DNA from 2 places in the Paenibacillus sp. NPDC058898 genome. Region 1 is predicted to be linked to the other one. Evidence: a T-box and tRNA genes for the amino acid it is inferred to sense, from the RefSeq annotation. Region 1 holds a T-box; the other holds one or more tRNA genes.
What was found. A T-box is a leader RNA that pairs with one kind of tRNA and senses whether it is charged. The one in region 1 lies ahead of ACOZB4_RS26935 (arginine--tRNA ligase), so its partner is inferred to be a tRNA-Arg.
Positions count from the first base shown of each region.

Region 2: it has a tRNA-Arg gene. The T-box ahead of ACOZB4_RS26935 (arginine--tRNA ligase) is inferred to sense a tRNA for this amino acid. The anticodon was not compared.

Region 1 is NZ_JBMOSM010000013.1:55,370-60,386, reverse strand. Features, by position in the region: gene ACOZB4_RS26940 (hypothetical protein) at 1-362, shown strand, start outside; gene ACOZB4_RS26935 (arginine--tRNA ligase) at 449-2,311, opposite strand; T-box leader at 2,370-2,593, opposite strand; gene ACOZB4_RS26930 (class I SAM-dependent methyltransferase) at 2,652-3,416, opposite strand; gene ACOZB4_RS26925 (EamA family transporter) at 3,560-3,988, opposite strand; gene ACOZB4_RS26920 (acetyltransferase) at 4,124-4,567, shown strand.
Region 2 is NZ_JBMOSM010000018.1:7,376-33,502, reverse strand. Features, by position in the region: gene ACOZB4_RS30030 (HAMP domain-containing sensor histidine kinase) at 1-674, shown strand, start outside; gene ACOZB4_RS30025 (hypothetical protein) at 1,461-1,739, shown strand; gene ACOZB4_RS30020 (amino acid ABC transporter ATP-binding protein) at 1,740-2,468, opposite strand; gene ACOZB4_RS30015 (amino acid ABC transporter substrate-binding protein/permease) at 2,461-3,849, opposite strand; gene ACOZB4_RS30010 (SIMPL domain-containing protein) at 4,172-4,933, shown strand; gene ACOZB4_RS30005 (ABC transporter ATP-binding protein) at 5,336-6,307, shown strand; gene ACOZB4_RS30000 (ABC transporter permease) at 6,304-7,152, shown strand; gene ACOZB4_RS29995 (ABC transporter permease) at 7,198-7,959, shown strand; gene ACOZB4_RS29990 (ABC transporter substrate-binding protein) at 8,019-9,071, shown strand; gene ACOZB4_RS29985 (hypothetical protein) at 9,300-9,497, shown strand; gene ACOZB4_RS29980 (PdaC/SigV domain-containing protein) at 9,693-10,766, shown strand; gene clpP (ATP-dependent Clp endopeptidase proteolytic subunit ClpP) at 11,250-11,846, opposite strand; tRNA gene ACOZB4_RS29970 (tRNA-Arg) at 12,008-12,082, opposite strand; gene ACOZB4_RS29965 (sugar-binding transcriptional regulator) at 12,453-13,496, shown strand; gene gap (type I glyceraldehyde-3-phosphate dehydrogenase) at 13,596-14,600, shown strand; gene ACOZB4_RS29955 (phosphoglycerate kinase) at 14,795-15,976, shown strand; gene tpiA (triose-phosphate isomerase) at 16,056-16,808, shown strand; gene gpmI (2,3-bisphosphoglycerate-independent phosphoglycerate mutase) at 16,809-18,353, shown strand; gene eno (phosphopyruvate hydratase) at 18,402-19,691, shown strand; gene ACOZB4_RS29935 (S-layer homology domain-containing protein) at 20,263-22,113, shown strand; gene ACOZB4_RS29930 (sensor histidine kinase) at 22,415-24,199, shown strand; gene ACOZB4_RS29925 (response regulator) at 24,273-25,079, shown strand; gene ACOZB4_RS29920 (ABC transporter substrate-binding protein) at 25,235-26,127, shown strand, end outside.

The sequences.
Region 1 (5,017 bases):
TGCTGGAGGCTGTGCGCTCTGGCGAGGTAGAAAGATTCCAAGTCGCGAACAATGGTCATTTTCACTACGAGGAACTGTTCTCTTATGCCGGAGAGCATGGGGAAGATTTGGAGAAGGCCGTTAGCGAGGGATACAAAATTACGTTTAACACCCGCAACGGGTTGAAAATCTGGCTGGAGGAAGCCTTTTGCATCAGCTCGGAATCCGATTTTAGTGTAGGTGAAGGCATTATTGAAGGGCTGAAGTTCCAGGAGGAGCAGGTCGCACGCTTGAAGGAAGCGCTGGCTGTCAACTGGACCCTGCAGGAAGAGCCAGCTGCAGATGGTATCCAGGTCAGACTGACCGTCAGAGGATTGCAATAATATCTAAGATAGCCACCGTACTTGTTCAACAAGACGGTGGCTTTTTTTAAATACAGCATGATTCGTTAATTTCTTCAGAGGGAGATTTACATCCGGCTTGGCGTGGGCAGTCCCAGCACCTCCAGCGCTTCGCCAAGGGTGTTCTTGAATAAGGAAGTGAGCCATACACGGAATTGGAGCACTTCATCCGCCGATTTTAGAATAGGGCATGCCGAATAAAAATTGTTGAACAAAGAGCACAGCTCATAAGTAAAGTTGCAGATGGCGCTTGGGGATAGATCCCGCCCGGCGACGTATAGGGTATCATGCCAGGTACTGATATGGCGAAGCAGAGCATGCTCCGCTTTTTCCATAGCAGGGAACCGAGCAGGCACAGACGGCGCAACACCGGCTTCTTGAGCTTTATTGAGCACGCTGAGTGCACGCGCGTAGGAATAGAGCAGGTATACCCCCGTATTTCCTGATATTTCAGTGGCCTGCTTCAGATCGAACACCACCTCGGTTTGCAGTGCAAAGCGAAGCAGGTAGTAACGGATGGAGGCGGCTGCGATCGTATGACTGGACAAACCGTTTTTATCGGAACGGGTATCTTCGATGACCTTGGCTACTTGGTGGATAAGCTCGGTGATTTTAATTCCGATTCCCTGACGTCCGGACATCGCATAGGACGCTTTCCCGTCGGTAGTATCGATTCCGAGGTCCGCAGCCGCAGAAGGGCTTAACGAAACAACGCCGTAGCTGACATGACGGAGCTTGTCGGCCTCTTTATGGAATCCCAAGCTTTCCAGTGCCTGCTTCACCATCGCCTGCGGGTACTGCTGTCTGTAATCGATGACGTTGATGACCATGTCTGCTTTGCCGAAAGAGAGCTGCTCGCCATGGGTACTCGTCGTCCACACCTCATCCGTGAATTTTTTGTATACAAAATCATTGGAGAGCACACCGTACTTCCACAAGTGGTAGGCGATGTCTTTGGCCGTGTAAGTCAGAATGCCATTGGAGCGGACGAGCACTTTATCCATACTGTGGTCTGACTCCGGATCGTCCACGGCTTCCGTTCCTGTTTGCTTGAGCACCCAGCAGCCTGCAAGTTTACCCTCGGTTTCCTGATGGAAGAGCGGCGTATTCTTCAACAGCTCGAAAGCGGACGACCAAAATCCCTCTCTGACAATGCTGCTCTCCCACACAAGCAGATCATAGTCAATGCCGAACTGCTTCATTTCTTCAAGATGCTCTTTGACGATTCTCTCGGCAACGAGCAGTCCGATCCAGGATAAATTCTGGTTGCCCTCTTCCAGTGCGTGCAGAACCTCAGTCCGATGCTGAACCAGCCCAGGCTCCCTTTCATAGGCTTTATTGGTACTTGAGTACACGTCCCAGCAGTAATCGCCGAACCGGGCATGTTCCTTCGATAGCGGCGTGTGGAGCATCCCAACCACCGTATCTGCCAGTTGATTGCCAAGGTCGTCGATATAATTATGAACCTCTACCTCGTAACCAAGCTTCCTCATCAACCTGACCAGCGTATCTCCGATACAGGAGTTTCTTAGATGGCCGATATGGGCGGATTTGTTCGGATTAATGGAAGTGTGCTCAATGACAATCTTCTCGTTAGCTGCCGGAGGCAGTTCAAAGTGGTGCCCGGCCCAATATTCCCAATCGATACGCAGATTCATAAAGCCTGGGGCTACAATCTCCGTGGAATAGACCAGCTGTTTGTACGACGCGTCCTGCTCAAGCTCGGCTTGAATCAGCTCGGCAATGTGCATCGGAGCCTTACGAAGCAGCTTCGCAAGCTGCATCGCAATATTGGTGGCATAATCCCCATGCTCCATGCTGGCAGGCTGCTCAATCCGGATTGGAGTGGAATCCGGCAGTTTGGAGCCCAGGGCTTCACACACCTGGTTTACAGCTTGTTGAAGGCTTGAAGTAATCAAATGACTTAACAAATTAAATCCCCCTTTTTGAAAAAAACACGTCAGAAAAATCAAAAAAGCCCTCATCTCCTAAAGAGACGAGGACTTGTGCTCGCGGTACCACTCTTGTTGTTAAACCGAAGGGTTTAACCACCTTTTTTACGATAACGGTGTAAGCCGGGGCTTCCTACAGTATTTCACTTCGGAAGACCATCTCCTGGGTCCGCTTCACGGCCGACTTTGTACCGGTTTCCACCCTCCCGGCTCGCTTGGACTAAAGTCAAGTGCAGTTACTCTCCCAATCAACGAAAATCACATGTTCAAGTTTTTCATATTATTAACCATTCTATTTAGAAAATCAACCCTAAAATGACTAAACCTTCTCTGCAAAGACACGCAGGCGCCTGTAATCTCCATAAAACGCATCCTCATGCCAGAGTGTCGCTTGGGCAGCTTGGCTGATGCGGGCAATGGCTTCGTCCTTCTCATCAGCCGAGAATCCAGTGAAGAAACGATCGCCAAAATGCAGCAGCCAATACTTCACGCCATCCTTGCCCTCAGACAGCTTCGTAGGACGGTCAAAGTGATGGGCGATATGCACGTGGAACCCTTGGGATTCAAGCAAGGTCGCATACTGGCCCAAGCTGGGAAAATACCACGGATTCCGGCTGTCGGCATCAATTCCATAATGATCGGCGAACACTGTTTTCAAGGCTTGGTAAATTCCGTCGATATTCCCCTTGCCACCAAACTCTGCGACGAATCGACCACCGGGCTTGAGTGCGCCATAGACGGAGCGTACCACACCAGCAGCATCCTTCATCCAGTGTAGGGCGGCATTCGAGAAGACGGCATCATACGGCGTTTCGGTTTCGAAGTTCTGTCCGTCTCCGGTCATAAACGTCAATTCAGGATATTTGCTTTTGGCGCGCTCCATCATCTCGGCCGAATCATCCATGCCGGTTACATGAGCACCCGAAGCGGAGATTTCATAAGCCAAATCACCGGTTCCGCAGCCGAGATCAAGAATCCGTTCTCCGGGTTGAGGCGCAAGAAGTTCTGCCACTCCTTTTCCATAAACCGAGACAAACGATAACTGCCGATCATAATCGTAAGCTTTCCATACTTGCTTTGACATAACAACACCCCTTCACCCATGAATTATCCTCATTGTGACATGGTTACCTTATAATTAGAAATATATAAATGTGATAATGTTGATAGGTTTTAGCAATAAACAAGCGAATAAAAAGCCGCTGAGCAGCGGTTTTATGTAGAACATTATTTAACGGCAACAAGAAGAGCGCCAATGGCAATGAGTGCAACGCCGGCTGCGTTAATCCAGGATATCTTTTCTCCAAGAAAGACAAAGGCCAGAATGACCGCGATGACAACGCTCAATTTATCGATAGGTCCGACCTGCGATACTTTGCCGTATTTGAGTGCGAGAAAATAAAACAGCCAGGACAATGCCCCCGCAATGCCGCTGAGCACAATGAAGCTTAATGCTTTCTTCTGAACCAGAATGTCACCAAGTTCCGAGAATTTGCCCTGAACCCCCACGACCCCCAACAGAAACAGTGCCATGATGACAGAGCGAATGGCCGTTGCTGAATTGGCATCGATGTTTTGCAGTCCTATTTTTCCGAAAATAGCGACTAGTGCCGCCGTGGCCGCCGACAGCAATGCGTATACAAGCCATAATGGCAATGCTGATCTCTCCTTCCTGACAAAGATAAAGTCTCTGATTAATGTACCGGATTCCTTTATAATAGTATAGAGCAATTTTACCGATATCATGAATTTCTATGAGATCTGAACAATTTGGAAGGGAGTGGATGAAAAATGACGTTTCCTATAGCACCTTACGCAGAAGAGTATCATGATCAGTTGGTGGAGCTGTGGCATCGTGCCGTATCCCAAACCCACGATTTCCTGACGGAGGAAGACATCCGGTTTTATTATGACATGATGCAAAACGGAGCTCTGAGAGCCGTGGAGATCTGGGTGTGCTTAAATACGGAACAGGAGCCGGTTGGATTTATAGGGCTGGATGGTTCCAAAATCGAAATGCTGTTCGTGGATCCCCTCCATCACGGACAAGGTGCGGGAACGAATCTGATCCGGCATGCCGAACAGCTGAAGGGGCGGAGGCTGCAAGTCGATGTGAATGAACAGAACCCCAAGGCCCATGCCTTTTACAAAAAATACGGATTCGTGCAAATCGGCCGCTCCGAGCTGGACGGCTCCGGGAAGCCATTCCCGCTTATTCACATGGAGCTGCAGTAAGGTCATGGATCAGCGCAGCTGAGCCCATCGATAATCGTAAGCATAACATCCTCAGCCAAAAACTCCGCGAGATCGTGTTGCGTTGCCTTAACGGACTCAGGAGCCGTTAATTGAGGAAAAAACACTCGTACAGGTATGGTAACGGACCTGAAGTCCGTTATTTATGACAAAAGAGGGTAATTTGCCTGTGAATTTGCTAAATAACGGCTGTGGTGTCCGCTAAATTCTAAATTAGGCCGCTTTTTCTGAAATAACGTACCTACGGTCCGATAGAGTTTGTTTTCTGTGCGCGATGTTGGGAAACTGCTATTGGAAGTCATATGCCACATTGCCTCTGAAGGGATGCGGCCTTGCAGTCCGACTGCGAAGTGGTCCTCCCGAAGCTTAGGCTCCGACGCCCCCTCATAGGGTTCTCATCCCCGTGGACGCAAAAACACCGCCCCTAAGAGG
Region 2 (26,127 bases), on a different contig from region 1:
TCATCTCTAATGTGTCCCATGAAATCCAATCCCCACTTACTTCGATTCGGGGGTTTGCCCGAGCGCTCCGAAGTCCCCGCCTTACGGAGGAGAAGAGAGCCCGTTATCTGGAGATCATCGAAGGAGAGAGCCGCCGCTTGTCGCAGTTGAGTGACAATCTGTTGAAGCTGTCGTCCCTGGAAGGAGAGCAGCCGGCATTCGAAAGGGCCCGCTACCGGCTCGACGGGCAGCTGCGTGCGGTCGTCTTGGCGAATGAACCGCAATGGCTGGCGAAGCGGATTCAGGTGGATCTGGACCTCGCTGAGGTAGAGATTGAGGCAACGGAGGATCTCCTGAGTCAAGTATGGAACAATTTGCTGCACAACAGCATCAAATTCACGCCCGAAGACGGCATGATCACGATTGTGCTGAAAGCAGGAGAAGACGGGGCCGAGGTTACGATGACGGATACGGGAGTCGGGATGTCGGAGTCGGATCAGCTGCATATATTCGAACGCTTTTACAAAGCGGACAAATCGCGCAATCGCGCCGCGGGCGGCAGCGGGCTGGGATTATCCATCGTGAAGCGGATCGTCGATATTCATCAAGGGAAGATAACGGTCCAATCCGAGCTTGGGAAGGGATCGAAATTTACGGTGATGGTACCTTATAAGCGATCTCTGGATACGAAGTAATGATTGTGCAGTGAAGGTTTGACATTAAAATTGGTACGTGAAGCTGTGACATGAAGTTGGATATGAAGTTTAGATGGGCTTGGATATGAAGAATAGATGGGTTTAATGAAGTACGTAGGGAGCTGACATAAAAAGGACGCTTATCGTGTGACTCTCCTCCAGGAAGGCGGGAAGGTATAGAGGATTAGGACTGTTTCGGGGATGTTCTCAAGAAGATACTAAAGGTGTGAGGAGATGGCTGCTCACCCGCCATATCTGGAACAACTTGAACCGGATATGTCCATAGAACAGGAGTAAGGGCTATGGTCGCCCCTACTCCTGTTTAAGCTGTGCACTGATGCGATATGGACAAACTCACCGAGTCGGGTTAAAGCAGGTGAATTAGCTAAAACGGTCGCGAATTTGGCGGACACCAAGGACCTTATTTGCCGAATTAAGCGCGATATTCTAAAATAACGGACTCCAGATCCGTTATTTTAGGATTTGTTTAGGTAAATGCCGCCTTTTGGAAGGAATAACGGATCCTTGGTCCGGAAGTTTCCGGAAAACCGCCATTTTCCCTCAAATAAGGTACTCTTGGTCCGTTAGCTCCACTAAAGCAGCGTGCAGCCATCGCACGACCACCGCAGTCGACTCTAATTTTAATGCACATGCCATTAATAGCCGTATGATAACCGGTTAGTCTCACCCTAACGGGCTAGCTGGAAGGGTCGCTGGTTACTGCATGAATCTAGTCGACAGCCCTCCAAGCCTGCCCAAGACCACACACCGTGCACACAGGGAGCAGTGAGCACAGGGAGTAGTACACCAGGGAGCAGTACGCCAGGGAGCAGAACGCACAGGGAGCAGTACGCCAGGGAGCAGTACGCACAGAGAGCAGAACGCACAGGGAGCAGTACGCCAGGGAGCAGTACGCACAGAGAGCAGAACGCACAGGGAGCAGTACGCCAGGGAGCAGAACGCACAGAGAGCAGAACGCACAGAGAGCAGTACACACAGAGAGCAGCCCGCAAGGTACATGTAGCTACACGGCAGCGGTTTGTTAAAGAAAGGTTAGCTGCGTGATTACAGCACCTTTTCCAAAAAGCTAATCGTCCGCTCATGCTTCGGTCTGCCGAACACTTCCTCTGGCGGGCCTTCCTCTACGATGTATCCGCCATCCATGAAGATCACCCGGTCCGCAACCTCGCGGGCAAAACCCATCTCGTGCGTGACAATCATCATCGTCATGCCTTCGCGCGCCAGATCCTTCATGACGCCGAGCACTTCGCCGACCATCTCGGGGTCCAGCGCCGATGTCGGCTCGTCAAACAGCATGATGTCCGGATTCATCGCCAGCGCCCGGGCGATCGCCACACGCTGCTTCTGACCGCCCGACAGCTGGCTCGGGAAGGCCTCCGCTTTATCGGAGAGGCCTACTTGCTCCAGAAGCTTTAGTCCCGTGGCACGAGCCTCGGATGCGTTCTGCTTGCCCAGCTCGACCGGGGCAAATGTAATGTTCTTCAGCACGTTGAAGTGGGGGAACAGATTAAAATGCTGGAACACCATGCCGATGTTCTGGCGCGCCTTGTTGATGTCTGTTTTAGGGTCATTGATATCCTTGTCATGCACGAATACCCTGCCTGCCGTAATGTCCTCCAGACGATTGATGCAGCGCAGGAAGGTGCTTTTGCCGGAGCCCGAAGGCCCGATGACACAGACAACTTCGCCTTCCTGGACCTGCATGTTAATGCCCTTCAGCACCTCATTCGTGCCAAAGTTCTTCTTCAGTCCTTCTACGCGGATTTTATCCATGACGCACCTTCCCTTCCAGACGGCCCGAAATTTTGGTCAGAATCGTGATCACGACCAGATACATGATGGCGACCACGAGCCAGATATCAAACGAAGCGAACGTTCTTGCAATGATGATTTTCCCGGATTGGGTCAGTTCGACCAGACCGATTACCGATAGGATCGATGTATCCTTGAGCGTGATCACGAGCTGGTTAATAAAGGTCGGAATCATCACTTTGATCGCTTGGGGAATGATGATTTTCATCATGGCTTTGCGGTATGGCAAACCGAGCGAGCGGGCAGCCTCAAGCTGTCCAGGGTCAATGGATTGGATACCGCCCCGGATAATTTCCGTTACATAAGCACCGGCATTCAGGCTAAGTGTCAGGACCGCTGCCACGATCGGCGACATCGTGAAGCCGAGTGCCTGCGGAATACCAAAGTAGATGAAGAAGGCAAGGACTAGCAGCGGTATGCCACGGAAAATGTCCACGAATACGGTTGCGATGCCTCGGAGCCATTTATTGCGTCCGACCTTCATAAAGCCGAATATCAACCCTAAGAAAAACGCGAAGAACAGCGATACGATGGTCAGCAGCAGTGTATTGCCAAGGCCCTTCAGCAGCGAAGGCAGCGACTCCACGATAAGCTCCCAACGGCTTTGACTCGCCGCGCCTACGGCATTTTCGCCAATGTATTTTGCCTTAATACGGTCATACTCCCCGTTTGCCCTCAAGTTAATCAAGCCGGCATTGAATTTCTCCAGAAGCTCTTGGTTCTGTCCTTTACTAACGGCAAATCCGTAGGAGGCGCCAGGGACCATATCCGTAACGATCTTCAGTCCATTGTTCTGTTCGACTCCGTAAGCCAGCACGGGGAAGTCATCAAAACAGGCAACGGAATTGCCGGTCCTGACATCGTCATACATCTGGGCCGAATCGTCAAAAGGCACGATGGTGAATCCGTACTTGGAGGATATGGATTCCGCAAAGCTGTAGCCCTCCGTACCCGTTTTGACGGCGACTTTTTTCCCTTTTAAATCCTCATACCCTTTGATGGACTCCTGATCCTGGCGAATGGCCATGACCACACCTGAGTTAAAATAAGGATCAGAAAAGTCGAATTTCTGCTTCCGCTCATCCGTGATGCTCATGCCGGCAATGACACCGTCCACCTGGTTGGCTTCCAGCGCCTGAACCGCCGCATTGAAACCGAGCGGCTTGACTTCATATTTGAAGTTCTGATCTTTCGCGATCGCATCCAGCAGATCCATGTCGATACCGACAAAATTGCCGCTAGCATCCTGGAATTCAAACGGGGCAAACGTAATGTCTGTTCCGATCTGATAGGTTTTACCGGAGGCTGGCTCTGCCGCGGCGCTTGCCGCCCCGTATGGCATGCCCGCTGCCATGAGTATCAGCAGTGACATGAACGCGTATAACATCCGGAATGATTTCATAGTGACCTCCTCTTTTTAACACCGATGTAGTTAGTTACCCATGAAGGCTTCCTTATTAAACAGTTGCCGTCATCTTCATTGGGTATCTTATTGTGCTGATCCACCAATCATGCCTAGATATACCAATTAACAGGGGCGTATCAACAAAGTTAAAGAAAAATCTCAAAACGCTTCGTTCCGGATGCAACATTTACCAATGCCCTCACGTTAGAAGGGTAAGGCAAGCATGGCAGCGATGCCAATATAAAGGAGGCTGACAATAATGAAAAGATGGGTCAAACAAGTAGGTTCCATCATGATTGCAGGTGCACTGTTGACTGGCAGTACGGCAGTAGTAGGATTGAGCGGGGCAACCGAGGTGCATGCGGCGGAGGCAGCACAGCAAAACCTTCTTACCGTACTCGGTAAAGGCGAGATCTCGGTGAAGCCAGATATCGTATATCTTTCCATTGGGGCTGAATCGTATGCGGAAACCGCAAAATCCGCACAGAAGAGCAATGCGCAGAAAATGGATAAGATTACGAAGATGCTGAAAGAAACATGGAAGATCGATGACAAGGATATCAAAACCGAACAGTTCTATGTACAGCCTAACTATACGTACTCTGATGATAATGGACGTAAAGTGAAGAATTACAGTGCTTATCATTCCCTGGAAGTCACGCTTCGCGACTTGAGCAAAGTCGGCGATCTGCTCGATGCAGCGTCTGATGCCGGTGCCAATTCCATTGGCAACGCCCGTTTCTCAGTCGAGAACCGTGATGCTTTTGAAGCCCAAGTGATAGATAAGGCCATGGCGAATGCGGACCTGAAAGCTCAAGCGATGGCAAAAGCCTCCAAGCGTCAGCTCGGTATCGTGCTTAATATCGTGGAAGGTTCTGTTGGTGTAGATAACATTTATGGCCTCAATAACATGGCTGCAAAAGCTGAGTTCTCTCAGGCCGACGCGGGCGCCAGCACATCCGTGAAACCGGGCGAGATCAAAATCTCGACGCAGCTGTACGTGCAATATGAGCTGAAATAGTAACTGTTTTCGACTCATAATACTAAAAACCGTTCATCCGGGTCTTTATCGGGTGGACGGTTTTTTGTGCATCCCTCTTCGAAAAATGAAATACCATTATCCGGTCCTGTATCCGTGCCTTCCCTAGTTGAAATACACAGAAAAGTGTTGTGTATAGGGGGAAAACGAGGTATAGTGAATATGCGAAAAACTGAACTTTATTTAAACGTTAAAGCCATACCCATGGATATGGCTTTTTTTTCTTAGTAGAGACTTCTAGACGCTTCCACCCTTAAGAAACGGATTCTGCCAACCTGAGCACGATAGGCAGTATGACCGTTTCTTCTTAGTGGAGAACGTTTTTGTGCATACTGGTTAGCAGGAATGTACACATGGAATAGGTCACATTTGAAGAAGGGGTTGATGCATGTGATTGAACTTGTCCAGATCGAGAAGCATTTTCAGGGACAAGCGGTCGTGCATCCGCTGTCGCTCTCCATTAAAGAGGGGGAATTCCTGACTTTGCTGGGCCCCAGCGGCTGCGGCAAAACGACGATTCTCCGAATGATAGCAGGATTCGAACAGCCGACCGAAGGACAGGTCTGGCTGGCGGGTCAGAATGTGACGGAAATGCCTGCGAACAAGCGGGACTTGAATCTGGTATTCCAACACTATGCTCTGTTTCCGCATATGACCGTAGAAGATAATATCGCTTTTGGATTAAAAATGAAAAAAATGCCGCGTCAGCTCATCAAAGAGCGGGTGGACGAGGCCGTTGCCATGACACAGCTGACCGCCCTGCGGGAACGCTTTCCGCACCAACTGTCCGGCGGACAGCAGCAACGCGTGGCCATCGCCCGCGCCATCGCCAACAAGCCGAAGGTGCTGCTGCTGGATGAACCGCTGGGCGCATTGGATCTGCAGCTCCGCAAAAATCTGCAGTCCGAGCTCAAGCATTTGCAGCGGACGCTCGGGATTACGTTTGTCTATGTAACGCACGACCAAGAGGAAGCCATGATGCTCTCCGACCGGATCGTTATCATGAACCACGGACGGGTAGAACAAATCGGTACGCCGCGCGAGATCTATGCGAAACCGCAAACGCTGTTTGCCGCCACGTTTGTAGGGGAGAATAACGTCTTTTCCTCGCCCGAAGGTCTTTTTGCAGTGCGGCCGGAGAAACTCATTCCGCAGCGGGAGTCGGGTGCCAGGAAGAACGGCGTGATTGAGGATGTGCAGTACCTCGGCAGTGTTCATAAGCTGCTGGTCCAATTGGATGATGAACCGATGAAGGTCACGATTGCCCTGGATATCTCGGATGACCATCCTTGGGAGGTTGGTGAACGGGTTGGGGTGAACTGGAACACCAAGGATGAGGTGATCATCGGGCCATGAGGAAATCAAGGTTCCTGTTGACTCCGGTGCTGCTGTGGTTATCCCTGTTCCTGATCGTTCCGATGCTAATTGTGGTCGGCATCTCCCTGCTCTCGCGGGATTCGCTGGGGAATATCGTTTTTTCCTTCAGTCTCGAAGGCTATAAAACCTTTTTTGATCCATTATATTTGGGAATTTACTGGGATACCCTGGTATTGTCGCTGCTGACTACGGTGATTTGCTTGTTAGTCAGCTATCCTTTGGCCTATTATATAGCCAACGCTTCCCCGCGTATCCAAACCTGGGGATTAATTCTGATCACCGTCCCGTTCTGGATTAACTTTCTGATCCGCACTTATGCCTGGGTTCTCCTGCTACGAACGCAAGGCGTGGTGAACAGCCTGCTGCTGTGGATGGGTTGGATCGACGAGCCGATTCAGATGCTGTATACGTATGGCGCCGTACTTCTCGGCATGGTCTATAATTTCATTCCCTTCATGGTGCTGCCGATTTACGTGGCCCTGGAGCAGATGGATAAGCGTCTGATAGATGCGGCCAGCGATCTGGGCGCTTCTAGATGGAGGGCATTCCGCCACATTACCTTGCCGCAGAGCAAATCCGGTATCATGACGGGAGCGGTTCTGGTCTATGTCTCGACTTCCGGGATGTTTGTAGTTACGGATATTTTGGGAGGCGCGAAGTCCTCCATGATCAGTAATATTATTCAGCAGCAGTTCCTGGGTGCGCGCAACTGGCCCTTTGGAGCGGCGTTGTCGGTGATCTTTGTGATCACGTCCCTGGTGCTGATCCTGCTCTTTAACCGGGCGATGCAAGCCCGCCATCAACGCGTAGGGGAGGGGAGATAAGTGAAGAAGAAGAATCACCCGCTGCTTGGGATTCACTCTTTCCTTATGATGGCTTTCATCTATGTACCGATCATCATGATCATCATCTATTCCTTTAATAACACGCGGCTTAGCGGCAACTGGGAAGGATTTACGTTAGATTGGTATGTGTCGCTATTCGAGAACCGGCACGTGATGGAAGCGCTGATGAACAGTTTGACGGTGGCGGTCATATCAACGATCGTTTCCACCCTGCTTGGAACCGCGGCAGCGCTCTCGCTTCGGAGTATGGGGCGCAGAGGTCGCAGCGGCATGAATGGGCTGCTGTATCTGCCCGTCATTATCCCGGATATTATTATGGGGCTGTCGCTGCTGGTGCTGTTCAGTCAACTGAACATGCCGCTTGGCAAGACGACGGTGATTATCGCACATATAACGTTCAGCCTATCGTATGTGTATGTCGTGGTGACAGCCAGACTGTCGGGCATGGGCAAACAGCTGGATGAGGCGGCCCAGGATTTGGGGGCTACGCCTTGGCAGACGTTCCGGCATGTTACATTGCCGCAGATTGCTCCGGGCATTATCTCCGGCGCCTTGATTGCTTTTACGCTGTCATTGGATGATTTTATGGTCAGTTTTTTTGTCGCCGGCCCAAGCTCAACGACGCTGCCGATCTATATTTACGCTCAGGTGAAGCGTGGCATCTCGCCAGAAATTAACGCGCTGTGTACGCTGCTCATTCTAGTCAGCATCACGCTGATTCTGTTAGCCCAATATATTCTTAACCGCGGCAATGGGCAAAAGAAACATAAAACATTACCGATCTAAGTGAGATGAACGCTTTTTTCGAAATAAAACATGCAAGTGGAAAGAGAGGAGATATTGAATTGAAAAAATCAAGATGGACCCGCCTGCTGACGGCAGGCATGGTTGCGGTTTTGTCTGTGGGACTCTTGGCCGGTTGCGGATCGGATAAGGAGACACTCCACATTTACAGCTGGGCGGATAACTTTGATCCTGAGGTGCTGAAGGACTTCGAAGCGAAGTTCGACGTGAAGGTAACCTACGACAATTACGCAAACAATGAAGACCTGCTGGCAAAGATCAAGGCTGGCGGCAGTGGATATGACCTCATTCAGCCGTCCGATTATATGGTGAAAACGATGATTGAATCGGAGCTGCTTGAGCCGCTTGATATGAATAATATCCCGAACTTCGTCAATCTTACGGATACTTTCAAAGATCCTTCTTATGACCCGGGCAATAAATATTCGATTGTCTACACGTCCGGTGTAACGGGAATTGCATATAACAAGAAGTATGTGAAGGACGAGATCAATAGCTGGGAAGACCTCTGGAACCCGGAATACAAGGGTAAAGTTCTGCTTCTGGATGACAACCGTGAAATGATCGGCATGGCGCTGAAGAAGCAAGGGAAATCCAACAGCAGCACGGATGAAGCGGAAATCACCGCGGCTACGGATGACCTGAAGACCTTGCTGCCAAATGTGCTTGCGTTTGATACGGATAACATTAAGCAGAAGATGATCCAAGAAGAAGGCTGGATTGCTACGGTCTGGTCCGGAGATGCGGCCTTCATTGCAGCGGAGAATCCGGATGTGGCGTATGTCGTGCCAGAAGAAGGGGCTACCATCTTCTCTGATAACTACGCGATTCCTAAGGGAGCCAAGAATAAAGAGCTGGCCGAGAAATTCATTAACTTCATGATGGAGCCTGAGGTCAGCGCCAAAAACTATGAATTCATCGGATACAGCAATCCGAACACCAAAGCGATGGAATTCCATAGCGAGGAATACCGCGCCAATACGATGATCAACCTGACAGATGAAGAGCTGGGCCGTACCGAATGGCTCGATAATGTCGGTGACTCGCTCTCGATCTATGATCGTTTATGGACCGAACTGAAAAGCGGTCGTTAATTATAACAAGCATTTTCATATTTTTGTAATAAAAAAGTCTGTCCCATTGGGGCAGGCTCTTTTTTGTTTGTAAAGAATAGGTCCTAAGACCCGGAATGGGGAAAAATGTCCGATTTATGCGAATCGAACCACAACTTCGGGGCCCGTTTCGTTGTTATATATAAGGGAGGACGCAAATGATTTAAACCAGGTTTCTATGGGTTTAAATCAGGAAAAGGAGAAATCGGCTTGAGCGATGTGATGGGCTTGCTGGTTCTTGCAGGAATCGTAGCGGGCGTTGCAGCGGTGTTGTTTCTGAACTTCTTCAGGAAAAGCGCTCTGCATCTGGTGTTATTGAGTATTCACAGTGCGCTTGTCGGTATCGGATTATTTCTATTAAGTTATGCACTCCGGTGCAGCGAAATCTTGTTGTTTATGGGTGCATGAGCTCTCTTTTGTGGTGTGTTTCTAAGCTTATAAGCATTCATGCAGAAAGATTAGAAGAACGTGTAGGTCCTACGACCTGGAATCAAAATTGTCATTGGCGTTGTTACCAATACATTGAAAGCTTTCCTTATAATGATTAAGGGTAATAGATTAACAACTAACGGAAACTTAATTTAACAAAGGTGGAGTTCTGATATGAATCCTAAATTACGTGTATGTGCATCATTAATTGCAACTAGCGTCCTGCTTGGCGGTCTGGGTTTGAGCGGACAGGTCATCGATGCAAGCGCCGCTAAGGCACCCGTTTCCGCCAGCCAAAAATCGTCGAAGAATGAAGTTGTACTGAAATGGAATGGCAAGACCCTGTCACAGAAAGGTCTCGTGCTGCATGGGGTAACTTATGTGCCGGCAACCGCTTTGCGGGACGGCCTGGGAATGCCTCTTAAATATGATGCAAAAAACCGTACGTATACACTGGGTAACGGCTATAACAAACTGAGTGCTATCGTATATGATTCAACTGAAATCGGTATTCTGGTGAATGGTTCGTATGCCGGCGAGCCTGGCGGACAGATCATAAATGGTCGTCTCTATGTGCCGTTCAAAACGATCAGCGAATACATGGGCGTTCAGGGGCAATGGAATCCTTCCTTGAAAACACTCAGCATGACGCAGAAGAAGCAGAATGACATCACCATTAAATCGGTAGCGCTGAAGAAGAAGATTCAGGGCGTGGATGCCGTTGTGAACTATCCTGTAATCAGCGGACTCGATAATGCAGAGGTCCAAGCTGAAATCAACAAAGTGTTGAAAGAAAATGCTTCCGGCGTAATCACAGGTGCTGAAGGGAATGCTGAAGAATTCCCTCCTTCGGAATCCAATCTCCGCTACGAATTCAGTGGTGACTTTGTGGTTCATTACAACCAGAACGATATCCTGAGCATTACGACGTACGATTATTCTTATACCGGCGGCGCCCATGGGATGACCTTCCGTAAAAGCTTCACCTTCTCCTTGAAGGATGGCAAGCAAATGAAGCTGGGCGATTTCATCAACATGCAGGGCAAGAATAAACAGAAGCTGAACAACCTTGTGCTGAACACGATGAAAAAAGAAGGGGGCTACCTCGGCGGATTTGAGGGCGTGCCTGCGGATGCTGATTTTTATGTGAAGGATAATGCTGCGGTGCTGTACTTCCAGCTTTATGAGTACACCGCGTATGCCTATGGATTCCCTGAGTTTGAGCTGAAGCTCAAAGAGTGGAAGTAAGAATATACGGTAAGCGGTTTGTGTAAACTGCAATCATTTATTTTCATATACTATAGCTTGTCTAGAAACATGATGTTGTCCTGATGTAACGCTGTGCTGGAACGAGTTGCGAAAATCCCCTGATCACGTGAGCGTGGAGTGTATACTCCCGCTTCCTGCGGTCAGGGGATTTATTGTTTTATCCCGAGGCTTGCCTTTTCCCCTCCCTAAAAAGTTAAGGCAGGCCTTTTAGGAGGGGCGCCTTACCGTCTTTAGGTTTTATTGAAAAAGTTGTCCCCTCCAGTGAGAGTATCCCCCGGAGGAGCAACGCGTTCGCCTTTGAAATCGGGAAACAACCTATCCATTCATTCCAGTTTCCTGATTTCAACTGCGACCGAAGGGGATACTCTCACTCTCCCGAATTGAAGTTTTCAATAAATCCCCTTCAGAGAATAAGAAAGGGCAGGCACCAGATAACGGCGCCTGCCCTTTACTTCATTTCTTTTATAAGCCTTGCGGCGGTGTATTCTCTAATACTTGATCGATCAGGCCATATTCTTTGGCTTCGTCGGCCGTCATGAAGTAGTCGCGATCGGTATCCTTCTCGATGCGCTCCAGCGGTTGGCCAGTGCGATCAGACAGGATGCGGTTTAGCTTATCGCGCATTTTGAGAATGCGGCGAGCACGGATCTCAATATCCGTTGCTTGACCTTGTGCGCCGCCGAGCGGCTGGTGAATCATAATCTCGCTGTTAGGCAGACCGTAACGTTTGCCTTTAGCGCCTGCGTTGAGCAGGAATGCACCCATAGAAGCAGCCATGCCGACACAGATCGTCGAAACGTCCGGCTTAATGAACTGCATCGTATCGAATATCGCCATACCTGCGGTAATGGAACCGCCAGGACTGTTGATGTAAAGATGAATATCCTTCTCAGGATCCTCAGCCGACAAGAACAGCATTTGGGCAATGATGGAATTGGCGACCACGTCATTTACGTCGGAGCCGAGGAAGATAATGCGGTCTTTCAGCAATCTGGAATAGATGTCGTACGCCCGCTCACCGCGGTTGCTTTGTTCAACGACCATAGGTATAAAACTCACGTGGAAAACCTCCTCTTAAGTACCTCATATAAATACTGTTACCGTATTACCCACATGATAAACAATTTAAATCAAAAAGTCAAAGATAGTCAAACTATTGGGTAAAAAAAAGAGCCGTCATGGGCACTTTAGGGTAATCAGTATAGAGAATAAAGATAAAATGGCGCGCCCGCGAGGAATCGAACCTCGATCTCAGGCTCCGGAGGCCTACGTCATATCCATTGGACCACGGGCGCATAAGAAAAATGTCTATCGACGTACATTCAAAGAAGACATACCGCGTTTAGCGGTAGTTTTTCTTGCGATATCAGGAAGCTGACTCCGCGAAGTTTATACTTTCTGATATCTAAAAAATTAGCAACGAAGTTGATTATACCGCATCTATTTCAAAAATACAATAGCAGACAAAACTTTGTTCCTATTATATAGACAAGCCTGTAGTTGGTCATAATGAATAAGAATGCTTGGGGTAGAGAAATATACTTTCGGACACTTGCAACCGGCATGATTATTGGTTAGAATAAGGGTGGGACTTAAAAAGTTCAACTGGGACATTTTACGACCAGGTAGAGGAGAGCCGAGACGAAGTTTGCAGGAGTGGAATGCATGCGTAACCTATTAGAAATACAAGAGCAGCTTCTGCCGGATCTGATGGAAATTCTTAAACGAAGGTATTCCATCCTTCATCAGATCAAGCTGTCCGGAATTGTTGGCCGAAGAACATTGGCTTCATCACTCTCGATGACCGAGCGTGTCCTCAGAGCAGAGACTGATCTTCTGAAAGCGCAAGGGCTAATCGAGATTGAAACGCTTGGCATGCGGATCAGCAGCTCAGGGATATGCTTGCTGGAGGAACTCGAACCGGTAATGAATGAGTTATTCGGACTGGTTGAACTGGAAGAGAAGATTCGTCAGGCTTATGGGCTTCGTAAAGTGGTCATTATTCCCGGTGACAGTGAGTTATCTCCGGAAGTCAAACGCGAGCTTGGCCGTGCCGGAGCAAGAACGCTGCTAAGCTTTGTAAAGGATGGAGATACGATCGCCGTAACAGGCGGCTCCACGCTCGCCGAAGTAGCAGAGCAGATGTCCTCTTTACCTGGTGGCGAACCGCTGACAAGCACTTGGTTTGTGCCTGCCCGGGGCGGTCTCGGGGAGAGTGTCGAGATTCAAGCGAACACCATTGCCTCCAAGATGGCAAAGCGCGTGGGGGCTGAGTACCGATTACTTCATGTACCGGATCTGCTAAGCGAAGATGCCTACCAGTCTTTGGTACAGGATCAGCATATCCAGGAAATTGTGGATGTGATCAGGCGCTGCCGAGTCATTATTCACGGCATCGGAGATGCCATGGAAATGGCAAGAAGGCGGAAGCTGGATGAAAACTCTATTCAGAACTTGCAGGCAGATGGCGCGATTGCGGAATCCTTTGGCTACTACTTTAGTGAAGATGGTGAAGTTGTCCACAAAATGCTTACCCTTGGGCTTCGGCTTGAGGATATTATGCAGACAGAGACGATCATCGGCATTGCTGGAGGGCAAGGCAAGGGCAAGGCGATTCACGCGGTGCTAAAATTCGGACATGAGGATATTCTCGTTACCGATGAAGCAGCTGCACTGGAAGTCGAGAAGGAGATTGACGCCGGTATTTGAATCCACGGGCGTACAACTGATTTTTCATTATTGTTGTCTTGATTGGCTTAACGGCCAATCTTGAATATATAAATTTTACAAATATGGAGGGAACTACTCATGGTTAAAGTAGGTATTAACGGTTTTGGACGTATTGGACGTAACGTGTTCCGCGCTGCGCTGAACAACAGCGAAGTTGAAATCGTGGCAATCAACGATTTGACGGACGTAAAAACGCTGGCACACCTTTTGAAATATGACACAACTCACGGAAGACTTAATGCAACAGTTGAAGCTAAAGAAGGCGCACTCGTTGTAAACGGCCGTGAAGTGAAAGTATTCGCTGAGCGTAACCCAGAAGCATTGCCTTGGGCTGAGTATGGCGTTGAAATCGTTGTAGAATCCACTGGTATTTTCACAGCGAAAGACAAAGCTTCCGCTCACTTGAAAGGCGGCGCTAAGAAAGTTATCATCTCCGCTCCAGCTACTGACGAAGATATCACCATCGTTATGGGCGTTAACGAAGACAAATACGATGCTGCTAGCCACACCATCATTTCCAATGCTTCTTGCACGACGAACTGCTTGGCTCCTTTTGCAAAAGTTCTTGACGAGAACTTTGGTATCGTTAAAGGATTGATGACTACAATTCACTCCTACACAAATGACCAGCAAGTGCTTGATCTGCCGCACAAAGATCTGCGTCGTGCTCGTGCAGCTGCTGAAAACATCATTCCATCCACAACAGGTGCTGCTAAAGCGGTTAGCCTCGTTCTGCCACAATTGAAAGGCAAATTGAACGGTAACTCTATGCGTGTACCTACGAAGAACGTTTCTGTAACGGACCTCGTAGTTGAGCTGTCCAAAAACGTAACACTTGAAGATGTAAACGGAGCTCTGAAAGCAGCTGCTGAAGGCCCGCTCAAAGGCATCTTGAACTACTCCGAAGAGCCGCTTGTATCCAGCGACTACAATGGCGACCCAGCTTCTTCCACTATCGATTCGCTCTCCACTATGGTAGTTGGCGACAACATGGTGAAAGTTGTTTCTTGGTATGACAACGAGTGGGGCTACTCCAACCGTGTCGTTGACCTCGCTGCTTACATCGCAAGCAAAGGTCTGTAATTGATCTAGCCATACAATCGAAGAGGAGTTCCGTTCCACGGGTCTCCTCTTTGGTTCATGGTTTTTCCTTGTTTTCATGCCAGAGCACTGGGAAGAATAGACAAGATCCGGGCGCTGGTTAGCGATAGAGAGAGAAACGAGAGCAACTGCATGCTGTCGGTGAGGAGAATAGTTTTCTTAGGAGGAACGTGGAGATGAACAAGAAAAGTGTACGTGATGTAGAAGTAAGTGGCAAACGGGTGTTTGTCCGCGTCGATTTCAATGTACCGCTCGAAGATGGTAAAATTACAGACGACACTCGTATTCGCGAGACTTTGCCGACCATTAAATATTTGGTAGAGCAAGGAGCGAAAGTCATCCTGGCCAGCCACATGGGCCGTCCAAAAGGAGAGGTCGTTGAATCTTTGCGCCTGACTCCGGCAAGTCAGCGTCTGTCCGAGCTGCTCGGTAAACCGGTAGCCAAAGCGGATGAAGCTGTAGGAGAAGCGGTTAAAACGCAAATCGATAAGATGCAAAACGGCGATGTGCTCGTGCTTGAAAACGTTCGTTTTTACCCTGGTGAAGAGAAGAATGATCCGGAACTTGCGAAGCAATTCGCCGAACTGGCCGATCTGTTCGTGAATGACGCGTTTGGTGCTGCTCACCGTGCGCACGCTTCGACAGAAGGCATCGCTCATCATCTTCCGGCTGTATCGGGATTGTTGATGGAGAAAGAGCTGTCCGTTCTCGGCAAGGCCCTTTCGAATCCGGACCGTCCTTTTACCGCCATCATCGGTGGATCGAAGGTTAAGGACAAAATCGACGTGATCGACAACCTGCTTACGCTTGCTGACAATGTCATCATCGGCGGTGGACTTGCTTACACGTTCTTCAAAGCTCAAGGCCATGAAATCGGTCAATCTCTGCTTGATAAAGATAAGCTTGATGTTGCACTTGGTTTCATCGAGAAAGCTAAAGAGTTGGGCAAAAACTTCTACCTGCCGGAAGATATCGTCGTTACGGACGAGTTCAGTGCAGATGCGAATACTAAGATCGTTGATATCGACGGCATTCCTGCCGATTGGGAAGGCGTTGACATCGGTCCTAAGACTCGCGCCAAGTATGCAGAAGTGATCAAGAACTCCAAACTTGTCGTGTGGAACGGTCCTATGGGCGTATTCGAAATCGCTCCGTTCAGCAACGGTACTCGTGAAGTGGCACAAGCCTGTGCGGATACGGAAGCTTACACGATTATCGGAGGCGGCGACTCGGCTGCAGCTGCGGAGAAATTCGGCCTTGCCGACAAGATGAATCACATCTCGACAGGCGGCGGTGCATCTCTTGAGTTCATGGAAGGCAAAGCACTTCCTGGTGTTGTGGCATTGAACGATAAATAGAATTAGGCGCTACATTGGATAGCAAGTGGATGAAGAAGTTTGGACCCCGATTCTTCGGGGGAATAAAGGAGTGAATCGTGTGAGAACACCTATCATAGCTGGTAACTGGAAAATGTTCAAAACTGTTCCGGAAGCAACTTCATTTATTGAAGATGTGAAAGGCAAAGCGGAAGTAGAAGGCGTGGAAAGCGTGATCTGCGCGCCATTTACCAATCTTCCTGCATTGGTTGAAGCAGCAAAGGGCACGAACATCAAAATCGGTGCACAAAACCTTCATTTTGAAGATAATGGCGCCTTTACTGGTGAAATCAGCGGTTTGATGCTGAAAGATCTGGGCGTGGACTATGTCATTATTGGACATTCCGAGCGTCGTCAGTACTTTGCTGAAACGGATGAGATCGTGAACAAAAAGGTACATGCGGCATTCCGTCATGGTCTTCTTCCGATCGTTTGCGTTGGCGAAAAGCTGGAAGAACGCGAAGCTGGCCAAACCAAAGACGTGTGCAAGGTACAAACAGAAGCTGCGTTCGCAGGTGTTCCGGCTGATCAAGCGATTCATGTTGTTATTGCTTATGAGCCAATCTGGGCAATCGGAACGGGCAAATCCTCTACGGCAGAGGACGCAAACGAAGTTATCGCATACATCCGTGAACTCGTTAAAGGGCTGTATGGCGAAACCGTTGCAGACCAAGTTCGCATTCAATACGGCGGTAGCGTGAAGCCTGAAAATGTAGCGGAGTATATGGGACAAAGTGACATCGACGGCGCGCTCGTTGGTGGTGCAAGTCTACAACCGGCTTCCTACATCGCACTCGTTGAGGGGGCGAAGTAAATGTCTGCTCCAAAACCTGTAGCTCTGATCATCATGGACGGTTTCGGTCTTCGGAACACCGAGGTGGGCAATGCGGTCGCACAAGCGAACAAGCCTAACTACGACCGGTATTTGAAGCAGTACCCGAACACCACGTTGACCGCCTGCGGCGAAGCCGTAGGCTTGCCGGAAGGTCAAATGGGGAACTCCGAAGTGGGTCACTTGAACATCGGCGCAGGCCGGATTGTGTATCAGGACTTGACCCGTATCACGAAGTCGATTCGTGGAGGAGAGTTCTTCGAGAACGAAACGTTGGTGGAAGCCGTTCGCGCTGCCAAGAACAACAACAAGAAGCTGCATCTGTACGGACTGGTATCCGACGGCGGCGTTCACAGTCATATTGAGCATATGTTCGCCATGCTGGATCTTTGCAAGAAGGAAGATTTCCATGACGTATACATCCATGGTTTCATGGATGGACGCGACGTGGCACCGGACAGCGGCAAGCAGTTCGTTAAGGATCTGATTGCGAAGATTGAAGAAGTGGGCGTTGGCCAAATCGCTACGCTTTCCGGTCGTTATTATGCGATGGACCGCGACAAGCGTTGGGATCGTGTCGAGAAGGCTTACCGTGCCATGGTGTATGGCGAAGGACCTAAATATACGGATCCGCTGAAAGCCATCACCGAATCTTACGAGAAATCGGTTTACGATGAATTCGTAGAACCGACCGTTATTGTGAATGGTGAAGGCGAGCCGGTTAGTCTGGTGGAGAGCGGAGATTCCGTCATCTTCCTGAACTACCGTCCTGACCGTGCGATTCAGCTGTCCCAGGTGTTTACGAATAATGATTTCCGTGGCTTTGAACGTGGACCGAAGTTCCCGCAAAACTTGCATTTTGTCTGCCTGACGCTGTTCAGCGAGACGGTGGAAGGCTTCGTCGCCTACAAACCGAAGAATCTCGACAACACGCTGGGCGAAGTGCTGGTTCAGCACAACAAGAAGCAGCTTCGTATTGCGGAAACCGAAAAGTATCCACACGTTACGTTCTTCTTCAGCGGTGGACGCGATGTTGAGCTTCCAGGCGAAACACGTGTATTGATTAACTCGCCGAAAGTGGCGACGTACGATCTGAAACCGGAGATGAGCGCTTATGAAGTGGCGGATGCTTGCGTGAGAGAAATCGAAGCGGATAAGCATGATGCGATTATCTTGAACTTCGCGAACCCGGATATGGTAGGCCATTCCGGTATGCTGGAGCCGACGATTAAAGCCGTTGAGACTACGGATGAGTGTGTCGGTAAGGTCGTTGAGGCTGTTTTGGCAAAAGGCGGGGTTGTTCTGATCACCGCTGATCACGGAAATGCGGACATGGTATTTGATGAGAATGGACGTCCATTCACCGCCCATACCACGAACCCGGTTCCGTTCATCGTAACGGATGAGAATGTAACGCTGCGCGAAGGCGGTATTCTCGCCGACATCGCGCCAACGATTCTCGATCTGATGGGACTGCCGAAGCCGGACGAAATGACCGGAACCTCCATGATTGCAGCACGTAAATAAGTAGTTCATAATGGAACATAAACATAACATTAAAAGGAGACTATACACATGACTATTATTTCTGATGTATATGCACGCGAAGTCCTTGACTCCCGCGGTAATCCAACCGTAGAGGTTGAAGTATACCTGGAATCCGGTGCAATCGGTCGCGCGATCGTTCCATCCGGTGCTTCCACTGGCGTTCACGAAGCCGTTGAGCTTCGCGACGACGACAAATCCCGTTACCTGGGCAAAGGCGTTCTGAAAGCCGTTGAGAACGTGAACGAAATTATCGCTCCTGAAGTGATCGGCATGGACGCTCTGGACCAGCTCGGCATCGACAAGCTGATGATCGCTTTGGACGGTACGCCAAACAAAGGCAAACTGGGTGCGAACGCAATTCTGGCCGTATCCATGGCTGTAGCTCGCGCTGCTGCTGATGCATTGGATCTTCCATTGTACGTTTACCTTGGCGGATTCAACGCCAAACAACTTCCAGTACCTATGATGAACATCGTGAACGGTGGCGCTCACGCGGACAACAACGTTGACGTTCAAGAGTTCATGGTATTGCCTGTTGGCGCTCCTAGCTTCAAAGAAGCGCTTCGCATGGGTGCTGAAATCTTCCACAACCTGAAATCCGTTCTGAAGGGCAAAGGCCTGAACACGGCGGTTGGTGACGAAGGCGGCTTCGCTCCTAACTTCACATCCAACGAAGATGCACTGTCTTCCATCATCGAAGCGATCGAAAAAGCCGGCTACAAGCCAGGCGAAGATGTATTGCTGGGTATGGACGTTGCTTCCACCGAGTTCTTCAAAGATGGCAAGTATGTTCTGGAAGGCGAAGGCAAATCCTTCACACCAGCAGAATTCGTGGACTTGCTCGCTTCTTGGGTAGACAAATACCCGATCGTAACCATCGAAGACGGATGCTCCGAGGACGATTGGGAAGGTTGGAAATTGCTCACCGAGAAATTGGGTAACAAAATTCAACTCGTGGGTGATGACCTGTTCGTTACCAACACCGAGCGTCTGGAAAAAGGTATCAACGAAGGCATCGGTAACTCCATCCTGATCAAAGTAAACCAAATCGGCACATTGACTGAAACATTCGATGCGATCGAAATGGCAAAACGCGCAGGATACACGGCTGTAATCTCCCACCGTTCCGGTGAGTCCGAGGACAGCACGATCGCTGATATCGCAGTAGCTACGAACGCAGGTCAGATCAAAACGGGTGCTCCTTCCCGTACAGACCGTGTGGCAAAATACAACCAATTGCTTCGCATCGAAGATCAATTGGGTGAACTTGCTCAATACAACGGCTTGAAGTCGTTCTACAACTTGAAGCGCAAATAATTGAAATAAGAGAAAGCCCAGCTCCTGCTTTTGAGGGAGCTGGGCTTTTTTGCATTTATTTGAGGATGTCTGGGGGGAGGGAAGGGGCTGCACAATATGTTAACGTGCTGTGGGACGGTGCGTATATCGGTTCCGGTCGCTGTTAAAATCGGGAAGCAGGAATGGAATAGGCTTAAGGAAGCTTCCCGATTTTAAAGGCGAACGCGTTGCTCCTCCACCGATATACGCACCTGAGCAGGGGAGGAGGCGTGCAGCCATTTGTGAGTATCTCATAGGAGTGCAAAGAAGAAAGCCCAGCTCTGTGAAGTCACATGAGCCGGGCTTTTGGGCGTGGGAGAAGGAGAGATCGAAGGGCTGCACACTCTGTTATCGTGCCGTGTGGCGGCGCGTATATCGGCTCCGGTCGCTGTTAAAATCGGGAAGCAGGAATGAAATAGGCTGAGCGACGACCGGGATACTCTATTAGACCTAAAAGCCTATCTTTTTTATAGTTCAAGTTTCCTATATTTTCCGTTATAATGATGATACGGAAGTTATAGGAAAAATACTAGAAGTAAGGTGGCTTGAATCTATGAAACGATCACTCCAACGATCGAGAAAATGGCTGATACTGCCTGCGGCTATGCTGATCGCAGCAGTCTTATCGGCCCCCGATGCCCATGCAGCTGACGTTCAACATCTGACGGGAGAACGAACGAAGCAGGATATCCTGAATAAATGGCAGCAGTACAAACCCATGGACACAGGCACATCCTATATGGGACCCGAACGAATTTACATGGAATCGCCAAGCGTCGCCGTACCCTATAAGGCAGGGACGATAAAACCGGAATATATCGAGGACGGCATTCGGGCCGTCAACTTTGTAAGATACCTATCCGGCCTGCCGGATGACGTGACAGCCAACCCTTCGCTTGCAGGGCAGCAGCAGGCGACAGCGCTTGTGAACGCCCTGCATCAAAAGCTGAACCATTATCCAACCATGCCGGCGGGCATGGACGATTCGCTGTACGCTTCAGCGAAGGAAGGCGCGAGGACAAGCAACCTTTACGGCGGCAGCCCGACCTTTTATGACAATGTCCTTGGTTATATGGCGGATAGCGGGGCTACGAATATCGACCGGGTCGGACACCGCCGGTGGGTTATCAATCCGGAGATGAAACAGACCATGTTCGGAATGGTACATACATCCAACAACGTTGCCTATGCGTCGATGTACGCGATGGACAAGGGCCGCGCAGCTTCCGAAGTTCAATATGATTACATCTCCTGGCCGTCTGCAGGATATTTTCCGGAAGAGGTTTTTAAGACAAACGATCCATGGTCGGTGTCGTTGAACCCGCAAAAGTATGACCGGACCAGAACGGATCAGATTCAAGTGAAATTGACCCGTGTGAGGGACGGGAAAGAGTGGAGCTTTGACAAGAGCGACAACGATAAATCGGGCAAATATTTCAATGTGCAGACCAGCTATTACGGCGTGCCGTTTGCCGTCATTTTTAGGCCTGACAGCATAGGTGATTTTGCGCCGGACGATGCCTTCACCGTTCAGATGACGGGGCTATATACCGCTTCCGGAAGCACGGCACAGGTTGAGTTCACCACGACGTTTTTCAAAATGATGCCTGGTTTATTGGCCCGCTACGATATTCAGCTCCAAAAGGGGCAAACCCTTCAAATGGGCCTCACTGGCGGACTGCAGACCAGCGGCAATACGTTCAAGAGCGGAGATAACCGGATCGTTGAGATAGATGCAAACGGCAAGGTCAAAGCCGTAGGCAAGGGATCGACATGGATCTCTGCCAATGATTATCTGGGGGCGAGAAGCCTGGTCTACGTTAACGTGAATGATGGTCCGGCTAATGGCAAAGTGAGCAACTGGGCTCAAGCGGATTACATGAAGGCAAAAGCGAATGGCATTATCGGCTGGCCGTTTGACCGATCCTACCAGCAGCCGATCACCAGAGTGGAGTTTACGGAGATGGCGGTACATATGATCGAAACCATGCTGGGACAGGATCTTTATATGGATGTCTCTGGCGTTAAGACCCCATTTAAGGACGTCGATGATTGGACCGTGACGTGGGCAAGCCAAAACGGCATCATCAACGGCACATCGCCGCAATCCTTCTCGCCGCGAGCGACCATCACCAGAGAACAGGCTGCCGCGCTGATCCTTCAGGTGTATGCCAAGACAAATGAATTGAAAGGCAGACCGGCGTCAACCGGATCAGCTGCGGCTTCGCTGTTCGCGGACGATAGCAACATCTCGCCATGGGCGAAGGAACAAGTATACCAAGCGATAAACCTCTCTTTAATGAACGGCATGGCCAAGAATCAGTTCAACCCGAAAGGCGAGCTCACCTTCGAGCAGACGTATGTGCTGCTGTTAAATTGCTTTGAAATGCTGATGGAAAAGTAAGTTTTTTAAATCCGATATCAAACGTGGCCCGCATGATCGAGAGTGGCTGACCTCGACGTTAGCGGGCGTGATCGTTAATGCGCTTGAGCACGAAATGTGTTGATGCAGTAGATGAAGGCCAAGCTCTTTCCGGAGAGTTTGGTCTTTTTGTCTGATAAAAATAGAACAAATCTACACATCCACTGCGCTTGCCCTTGGCATCGACCGCACATATCCATGCAATTTCAGGCATTCCCATTCTCAAGCGAACCCGTGCTGATATAATTGAAGAACAAGCGAGCGAAAAGGAGAGTGCGGGAGGGTGCTGAACCGAATACGATTCCTGTTTCCACACAAGCTGAAATACCGTCTGTTTGCCGCGTTCGTTCTGGTCATACTGCTGCCTTTCGGCATTCTGAATTTGTACAACTACCAGCGGATCGAGACCTTGGTCCAGGAGAAAATCAGCCAGCAGAGCCACAGCCAGCTGGAGCAGATGTATCGAACGCTTGAGGATCAGTTGAGCGTGGCCTTTAAAACACTGATCTTTCTAGAACAGGATTCGACGGTGGCCTCCGTGCTGACCCATCCCGGGCAGCGACAAGGACTCGAGAACAAAAACCTGATGGAGGAAAAGTTCAAAAATTTGAACAACAGCTTTTTCCTGTATAATCCGTCGGTCTACTTCACGATTCTCGATTTTCATGGTAACGCTTACACTTCATATTCTCCCAGGGAGGCCCTCGATTACAGAAAGCTGCGGGACAACCCTGGCTTTGATAGGGAACAGATGGAGGGCGTGTCGTATCACTGGGTTTCGAGCGATGCGAATTACGTGCTGAGGGATATCTCCACGAGCCCTTACCTGCTGTCGCTGTACGCTTACATGGAAACTCCCCGCAACAAGCCGTACGGCATTGCCCGGATCAGCATCGATTACTCCTTTTGGTTTCAATCTGTAATGAAGCAGTCGACGCTGCGACAGGAATATTTTTTGATTACGAGCGCCGGCGAGAACGTATCCCAATCGATCCTGAACAGCAGTCTGACAAGCGAGGTGAAAGCCAGGATTGCAGCCGAGCCTAGGCAGAAGTATTTTATCGACAAAGCCTCCAATACCCTGGTGAATTATATTTACGTGGAGTCGCTGGACTGGTATATCGTGAACCGGATTCCGCTGACGGTGCTTTTTAACGAGATTGAGGAGCTGAAGCGCCAATATTTTATGACCTTTTTCCTGCTGACCGGCGCGTTTCTTATCATGACCTTCATCATTGCAGCCACGATTACCCGGCCGTTATCTCATTTGCAGAATAAGATGAAGGCGGTTGTCCGCAAAAATCTGAAAATCCGCCTGCCGGAACGGAAGTTCAGAGGCGAGATTCTGGAACTGACGCAGACGTTTAATTCCATGCTCGACGACATGGATATGCTGATTCAGCGGTTAAAGGCCGAGGAAAGGCAGAAGGAAGCCGTGCATTTTCATATGCTTCTGGCTCAGATGAACCCGCATTTTCTGCTCAACACGCTAAATACGGTCAAGTGGATTGCCATCCGTCATGAAAATGACGATATCACCAATATCACCCTGTCTCTCGGCAAACTGCTGGAGGCGAGTCTGAATACGGAGAAAGATCTGGTGCACCTGAAGGATGAAATCGAGCTGGTGCAGGCCTATGTGCATATTCAGCAGGTGCGTTACAATCACCGTTTTGAGGTGACCTTTGCGTATGATGAGGACATTCTCTATGCGCTTGTGCCAAAGCTTTGTCTGCAGCCGCTCGTGGAGAATGCTATCCTGCACGGAATCGGGCCGCTGCCGGAGCAGGAGGGCCTCATTGAAATTACGGTTATCCGGGAGGGGCCGAACCGGCTGGCGGTTGAGATCAAGGACAACGGCGTCGGCATGGAGCAGTCCCGGCAGGCGAACGGGATGCGTAAACGGCCGGGCATCGGTCTTAGCAATGTACAGGAGCTGCTTCGGCTGCTGTTTAAAGAAGAGGGCAGCATGGAGATTATTTCTTCGGAGCTGGGAACGAGGATTCGGTTCTCTATCCCATTGTTAATCTCAACACCCTATCAGAACGAACACTTGATTTCATCATAACGGGCAGATTATTCGGCGCTTCGGCCTGTGCGGGCTGGAACGGGATTTTAAAAGCTTCAAGGAGGGGAGACCTATGTGGAAGGTGCTGTTGGTGGAGGATGAGGTGTTCGTGCGAGAGTCCGTGCGGGAGATCATCGCGTGGGAGGAGCTTGGATTCAAGGTGGCGGGAGAGGCAGGCAACGGTGCCGAGGCGCTGGAGATGATCCGGAGCAACCCGCCCGATCTCGTGCTGACTGATATCGTGATGCCGGAGATGGATGGCGTGGAGCTCCTCCGCAGAACCCGGGAAGAGGGATACGCTTCTCGGTTCGTGATGCTGACCTGCATGAGTGAATTCGAGTATGTCCGGCAAGCGATGGAATACGGGGCATCCAACTATATCTTGAAGCTGTCAATGAGCGTGAATACGCTGCGGGAAACGCTGCACAAAATGAACGCCGAGCTGGCGAAGAATAACCCGAACCCGAGCCAACCTGTCCCGATTCCGGTCGCGCCCACGGAGACGATGCCGTCACAGCCGGCACATCATCCCTCCCCAAGGGAAATTACGTCGCACCCGGAAGTACAGAAGATACTGCAGTATATCCATGAGCACTACGAGCAGGACATTACGGTGAAATCGATGTCTGGCTACGTGATGATGGGCGAAAATTACGTCAGCGCGCTCTTCAAGAAAAAGACCGGACGCACCTTGATTCATTATTTGCACCAGGTCCGGGTGGATAAAGCCATCGCGTATTTGCTTCAAACCGACCTCCCTGTTCACGAGATCGGCCTTCGGGTGGGGTTCGTGAACGACAATTATTTTATTAAAATCTTTAAGCGATTGACCGGATTCACGCCGAGTAAATACAGACAACACAGCAAAGACCTCAAATAGAAGGATTCTATGCAAGACATAGATTCGCCGAAACAGGAATTCCATCGTTTTGTTCCATCATCTGAATGGATATGTAGCTTAAAAGCGGCTCCCGTTCCCTGCTACGATGAGAGGGCATCATCAAAACCATTATGATTTTCTGGGAGGTCTCTAATATGAAAAATAAAAAGGGATGGGCGATGCTTCTCATCGGTATCATGCTATTGGGTCTTCTCGCCGGTTGCGGTGGTAAGGAACCGTCATCCGCAAGTGAGGGACAAGGAACGGACAATTCGAAAGCGCCTTCATCGGGCGAACCGATCAAACTAACCATGTGGGGCGGCGTACCGCCGGAAGCGGGACCGCAAGAAGTCATTGACGCATGGAATGCTGAGCATCCGGATGTTCAAGTCGAATATGTACGCTACGTCAATGACGATGACGGAAACCTGAAGCTCGATACGGCCATGATTACGGGCCAGGATGTCGACCTGTTCGTAAATTACACGCTTTCCCAAACGTCCAAACGGGTGGAGTCCAACCTAGCCTTGGATCTGAGCCAATTCAACGATTACAATATTGATGAGAAAATGGGACCTGACGCCGAAGGCTGGAAAATCAACGGGAAGTATTATGGAATGCCGACCACGAAGAGCGCGTTCTTCGTCGCTCTGAACAAGGATGCCCTTGATGCGGCCGGCCTGCCCGTTCCGAAGGATTGGACGTGGGATGAACTGCGCGAATATGCCAAGAAGCTCAAAGTCGGCAATAACTACGGATTTATTCAAAATATGGAGCCGTTCGTCGATCCGATTGATTCGGTGTTATCGCAAGAGGGGTACACCAAGGCGGACGGAACTTCGAATTTGGACCACCCGCTGGTCAAAAAATGGCTGGAAACCCTGAACGTCATGATGAAGGAGGACAAGACCACGCCGCCTCTTGGAGAGCAGTTGACTTCCAAAATGCCGGTGGAGCAAGTGTTCCTGAGCGGGGAAGTGCCTATGCTGAATATCGGGGCCTGGCTGCTGCGAAGCTCGAATAACTTTACGGATTTTCCGCGCGACTT